Regions from separate parts of the Lysinibacillus irui genome, predicted to be linked through region 1. Evidence: a T-box and tRNA genes for the amino acid it is inferred to sense, from the RefSeq annotation. Region 1 holds a T-box; the other holds one or more tRNA genes.
What was found. The T-box of region 1 lies ahead of tyrS (tyrosine--tRNA ligase). A T-box ahead of a tRNA ligase gene usually reads a tRNA of that ligase, here a tRNA-Tyr.
Positions count from the first base shown of each region.

Region 2: it encodes a tRNA-Tyr, which carries the amino acid that the T-box ahead of tyrS (tyrosine--tRNA ligase) is inferred to sense. The anticodon was not compared.

Region 1 is NZ_CP113527.1:3,288,020-3,291,293, reverse strand. It holds gene OU989_RS16555 (transglycosylase domain-containing protein) at 1-1,700, opposite strand, end outside; T-box leader at 1,803-2,011, shown strand; gene tyrS (tyrosine--tRNA ligase) at 2,096-3,274, shown strand, end outside.
Region 2 is NZ_CP113527.1:4,243,611-4,246,884, forward strand. It holds gene sigW (RNA polymerase sigma factor SigW) at 1-134, opposite strand, end outside; gene rocF (arginase) at 268-1,173, opposite strand; tRNA gene OU989_RS21355 (tRNA-Lys) at 1,359-1,431, opposite strand; tRNA gene OU989_RS21360 (tRNA-Gln) at 1,444-1,518, opposite strand; tRNA gene OU989_RS21365 (tRNA-Tyr) at 1,533-1,616, opposite strand; tRNA gene OU989_RS21370 (tRNA-Val) at 1,632-1,707, opposite strand; tRNA gene OU989_RS21375 (tRNA-Glu) at 1,762-1,836, opposite strand; tRNA gene OU989_RS21380 (tRNA-Asn) at 1,952-2,028, opposite strand; gene mbcS (acyl-CoA synthetase MbcS) at 2,298-3,274, shown strand, end outside.

The DNA.
Region 1 (3,274 bases):
GCAAAAGCATTTGTATTTTCTTCTACAGTAGTCCCTTCACTTAAAGCACCAATACCAGTTGCTAGGTTAGTGAAGTCATCTGGGTGTAATTTTGTGAATCCCATTTTTACTAACAGTTCAGCGGGGCGTCTATTAATAATATCATTATATAAACGTAGCGCTGATATGTTTTGAGAGTCTGCTAAAGCCTCACGTGCAGGAATAAGTCCTCGCTCATCACTCGTAATATAGTTGCTTGGGCTCCATATACCTATAGAGAATTTCACGTCAACTAATGGGCTACCTGCACCGATAACCCCATATTCTATGGCTGGACCATAAACAAGTAATGGTTTCATCGTTGAACCGTTAGAACGATAAGCTTGTGTTGCGTGATTTAGCTGAGTTGTTTTAAAATCTCGACCACCGACAAAGCTTAAAATACGACCTGTTGAGTTTTCTATTAAAATACTTCCAACTTGAACGGGCATCTCAACATCAATTTCTTCACCCGTTACAGGATCTTTCCCTTTACCTGTGTACGTATGGCCATAGTACTGGAAGTCCTTCGCTGCTTTTTGCATCGAATCATACATATCTTTATTAATCGTTGAATAAATACGGTATCCCTTCGAACGAACATCTCGATCGGCTAAAATCATATATTTATCCTTTATTTTTTTCTCTGTCTTTAATCGTTCTGGGTCAACCCCATCTTCTTTTGCTAGTTTTTCAGCAATAATTTCTTTTGCACGAGCTTCAAGTTCATATGTTAGCCATGGATATCGATCCTCGGCACGCATTTCAGGTCCGCGGAAATCTGCAGCGATATCATAGTCTAACGCTTCTTTGTACTGTGCATCGTCAATATAACCAGCTTCTTTCATACGATATAGTACTGTTTTCATACGATCAATACCTGGTTTTAAAGCTTCCTCACTTTTTAGCTCCCCAGTATTCGTAAATGGTGTATAGGCAAATGGGGCCTGTGGAATACCAGCTATGTACGCAGCTTGTGGAAGTGACAATTCTTTCGCTTTTACTCCAAAAATTCCTTCAGCAGCTGTTTCAACACCTGCGATATTTCGTCCTGAAGAGTTACGACCATACGGAATAATATTTAAATAAGCCTCTAATATTTCTTCCTTCGTCATAAAATGTTCTAAGCGCATAGCAAGTAAAATTTCTTTTGCTTTACGTTCATAGGATACTTCATTTGTTAATACTTGGTTTTTTATAAGTTGTTGAGTAAGGGTAGATCCACCAGTTTGTGTTGCAGAGTTAGTGACATCCTGTAATAACCCACGAATAACAGCTTTTGGTACGATGCCGTTATGTTCACGGAAATACTCATCCTCTGTTGCGAGAACAGCGTTAATTACATCTGGGGCAACATTGCTGAGTGAGGTTTCACGTCGATCTAAATCTGTTCGTAATTTCCCGATATAAATATCGTTGGCAAAATAAATTTCACTGGTTTCTTCATAGCTAAAAATCTGATTTCGTAATTCTTCTTTAGAGCGCAATGGCTCTTCTTTTACAAGAGAAGCAAAATAACCAGCTCCTACTGAACCGACAAATACAGTGCCAAGCAATGCAAAGACTAAAAATAGTAAAAATAAGTTCCAGGTAACACTACCTGAAATACGTAATTTCTTCATCCATTTTTGTTCTAGTAATTCATCGATCTTTGCATTGATTTTTTCAATCCAATCTTTCAATGTATCGACCTCCTAAAATCTTGTTTATTATAGCACATATTGTTTTAGAGCGAACATAGTTATTGACAATGAAAAAGATTCGTATAGAATTATATTTATAGTTTTCTAGTGAGGAAGAGTTTGCAGTAGTGTCTATATTCCCTGTTTAGAGAGCCAGTGGTTGGTGAAAACTGGTCATAATGTAGAGACGAATTACGTACTTGGAGCTTAGACGTGCGCGCCTGCGATAAAGGCGATTGAATGAAGTGGAAGGTGGATGACATCTTCAAGCCGGGTGGTACCGCGTTAGTTTGCAACTTAACGTCCCTGCATGCAATTGTTTGCGTGTAGGGACTTTTTTTATCGAATAATGTCCATGCACGTAATGAATTTCAACCATTTTAGGAGGAATCAACATGACAAATGAATTATTACAAGATTTAGAATGGCGTGGTTTACTATACCAACAAACAGATGCTGAAGGCATGGCAAAACTGTTAGATGAACAATCTGTATCTTTATATTGTGGTGTAGATCCAACTGCTGACTCTATGCATATTGGCCATATTGTGCCACTTTTAACACTTCGTCGCTTCCAAAAAGCTGGTCACCGTCCAATTTTACTTGTTGGTGGTGCGACAGGAATGATTGGTGACCCATCTGGCCGTTCAGAAGAGCGTCAATTACAAACAGTTGAGCAAATCGATCAAAATGTCCAAGGGATCAGAAGCCAATTAGAACGTATTTTTGATTTTGCGGAAGATGGCAATGGTGCACAGCTTGTGAACAATCGTGATTGGATTGGCAATATCAACACAATTGAATTTTTACGTGATTACGGAAAATTAATTAACGTGAACTACATGTTAGCGAAAGATACAATTGCTTCTCGTCTTGACACAGGAATTTCTTTCACAGAATTTGCGTATACGTTAATTCAAGGTATTGATTATAACCATTTATACAATCACTACAATTGCCGAATCCAAGTAGGTGGATCTGACCAGTGGGGGAATATTACTACAGGTTTAGAGGTTATTCGTAAAACACATGAGGAAGAAACAAAAGCCTTCGGTATTACGATTCCTTTAGTAACAAAAGCAGATGGTACAAAATTTGGTAAAACAGCAGGTGGTGCTGTATGGTTAGATGCCAAGAAAACATCTCCTTATGAATTCTACCAATTTTGGATCAATGCTGCGGATGCAGATGTGATCAAATACTTAAAAATCTTTACATTCCTATCTCGCGAAGAAATTGAAGCTTTAGCAGTTTCAGTAGAGGAAGAGCCACATTTACGTAAGGCACAAAAAGCACTTGCCGAAGAAATGACTCGTTTAATTCATGGTCAAGAGGCATTGGAACAAGCCATCCGTATTACGGCAGCTTTATTCTCAGGAGATTTAAAAGCACTATCGGCCGATGAAATGAAGGATGCTTTTAAAGATGTTCCTTCTATTGAAATGGCGAAAGAGGACAAAAATATTGTGGACCTTCTTGTAGAGGCAGGTATTTCATCTTCAAAACGTCAAGCACGTGAGGACGTATCGAATGGTGCGATTAGTGTGAATGGTGAAAAAGTGACTGATTTAGAG
Region 2 (3,274 bases), 960 kb from region 1:
GACTCTTGTTTGTTGCCTAACATTCGATAGCATACTTGGTACAGTTTGTGCTGATAGAGACTCACAATATCGGCAAATGCGTTTTGATCGCCTTTAAGCACTTGTTTTATTCTCTTATTTACTAACGCATCCATCGTGTTGACTTCTCCACCTTTACAACTGTCTTATACTATACGACCCATCGATAAGAAAAGTTTCGTTTTAATTTAATTATAGCAAAAGATTTTTATGCAATGTGGCAACAGGCAATTTTTTGTAAAATTTTCTTTAAACTAGTGTTTCTCCAAATAATGATCCCATTAATGCAACAGCTACATTTGCCGTTGTATTCTTCTCATCTAAAATTGGATTTACTTCTACAAACTCCGCTGATGTTACCATCCCAGATTCCTGTAGCATCTCCATTGCTAAATGACTTTCACGATACGTAATTCCTCCTGGAACAGGCGTACCAACCCCTGGAGTATATAGCGGATCTAATCCATCTAAATCAAGAGATAAATGTAAACCATCAACATTACGCTCTTTTAAATAAGCGAGTGCATCTTCCATGACACGCGTCATTCCAAGTCGGTCAATCTCATGCATTGTATAAACTTTGATGCCTTGCTCTTTAATCAAATCACGCTCACCAGGATCTACTGAACGAGCTCCGATAATAATAACGTTCTCTGGTTTAATTTTTGGAGCATAGTTGCGAATTTGGACTAAACGTTCGTGACCTAGTCCGATACTAACCGCTAATGGCATACCATGGATATTACCTGAAGGTGTTGTCTCAGGTGTATTTAAATCCGCATGAGCGTCATACCAAATAACACCAAGGTTTTTATAATGCTCACCTAGTCCCGCTAATGTCCCAATCGCAATACTGTGATCTCCACCAAATACAAGCGGGAACTTTTTCTGTTCCACTACTTCATGCACACTATTAGCTAAAGCAGTACTAACCTCCACTACTTCCTCTAAATTAAGTAATTTTTCATCTACTGCGGCATCCGCTTGCTTTTGGCTAACACGAATATCCCCTTGATCTTGTACTTCGTGTCCAATAGCTTCTAAACGTTCTACAACCCCCGCATAACGGATAGCACTAGGTCCCATATCTACACCACGACGTGCTTGTCCGTAATCTGTTGGTACTCCAATAATAGAAATATTAAGTTTATTCATGTTTTTATACCCCCTAAAAGTTATAAGATTATTGTAAAGCCTACATACCACTTGGCTCAACTCGACAAAAACATGCATATTTATTCAAATTTAGAGAACATAAAAAAATCTCCTACTGTTTTCAGTAAGAGATTAGTTATCAGTAATTAATATAACACTTTTGAATGTATTTTATTCTAAAAAAGTGAGCCATGAAGGACTCGAACCTTCGACCCTCTGATTAAAAGTCAGATGCTCTACCAACTGAGCTAATGGCTCATAAAAGAAAAATGGCTGGGGTACTAGGATTCGAACCTAGGCATGACGGAATCAAAATCCGTTGCCTTACCGCTTGGCTATACCCCAATCATTTATAAAACTGGTGGAGGGGGACGGATTCGAACCGCCGAACCCTAAGGAGCGGATTTACAGTCCGCCGCGTTTAGCCACTTCGCTACCCCTCCGGAATAACACAATAATGGTGGAGGATGACGGGCTCGAACCGCCGACCCTCTGCTTGTAAGGCAGATGCTCTCCCAGCTGAGCTAATCCTCCATAGAAACAGGTGTTATGTCACAGTTTATTTTCTTTTTAAAGCCTATGTTTTAATGGTGACCCCTACGGGATTCGAACCCGTGTTACCGCCGTGAAAGGGCGGTGTCTTAACCACTTGACCAAGGGGCCATTCTTATGTCTTAAACAGGACAAGACTTATAATAACATCTTTTCCTAATTGTTGCAACACTTTTCTACAAAAAAATTTTTATGTACAACAGAATCTTAAAAATGGACAAAAAAATGGCTCCGAAGGCAGGACTCGAACCTGCGACAACCTGATTAACAGTCAGGTGCTACTACCAACTGAGCTACTTCGGAACAATACTATTCAATTCGGTTTTAAACAACCTCTTAAGTACATTTCTTATTATAGCAAGCATTCTAAATAATGCAACACATTTGGTGAAAATTTTTATATTTTTTTGTCGAAGGATGCTTACAGATTAATTCAATGCATAATAGTTCTCTATTATATCTAATATTTCTATTTTACGTACTAAATATTCTTGCTGTATATTATTGTAATTGTTAAAATAAAAATAGTTTTATGAATTTTCTATCAAATTTCCTGGGGGAGGAATGTTCTTATGGTATCAAATGATTTAATTGCACCTGAGTTTTATAACATCACAGAGGAATTAGAAAAGTTTTCGCAGGATAGTGATCGTCAAGCAATACGTTGGTTAAATACACAACAAGAGAGAAGAACAGTTTCATATGTTGAACTTGTCCAAAAAATGAACCAATACGCCAATGCGTTTACGAAGATAGGGCTTCAAAAAGGGGATCGCGTTTTAGTTATTATACCTCGCCTACCAGAAGCCTATTTCGTTTTTCTTGGCTGCTTAAAGGCTGGCATTGTTCCTATTTCATGTTCAGAAATGCTACGTGCAAGTGACTTGGAATATCGTATGGAACATTCTTCTGCTAGTGCCGTTATTGCCTATGAGGCATTTACTGGTGAGGTTGATCAAATAGCTTCTACTGTAGACGCATTAAATAACAAATTAGTTATCGGTAGTGCAAAAGAAGAATGGACTTCTTTAGATGAATTAGCAAGTACACAGCCAACTACATTTACAGCTGTAGCAACAAAACGTGATGATATGGCATTCCTTTCGTATACTTCAGGGACAACCGGTAAACCTAAAGGTGTTGTTCATTCACATGGCTGGGGATATGCACATATTCGAACAGCTGCTTCAAAATGGCTTTGCGTTCGTGAAGGTGATTTAGTTTGGGCAACTGCAGCCCCGGGATGGCAAAAATGGATTTGGAGTCCTTTCTTATCCACAATCATGCTTGGTGCCACAGCATTCGTTTATCATGGTGGGTTTGATGCAAAGACATACCTTCAATTAATGCAAGAGGAAAAAATTAATGTCCTATGTTGTACACCGACTGAATATCGTATCATGGCGAAAATTGATAATCTACAAGACTATAATCTTTCCTCTCTCCGTAGTGCCGTTTCTGCTGGTGAACCATTAAATCGTCCAGTCATCGAAACCTTCATGAAGCATTTTGGACTTAAAGTACGAGATGGTTACGGGCAGACAGAAAA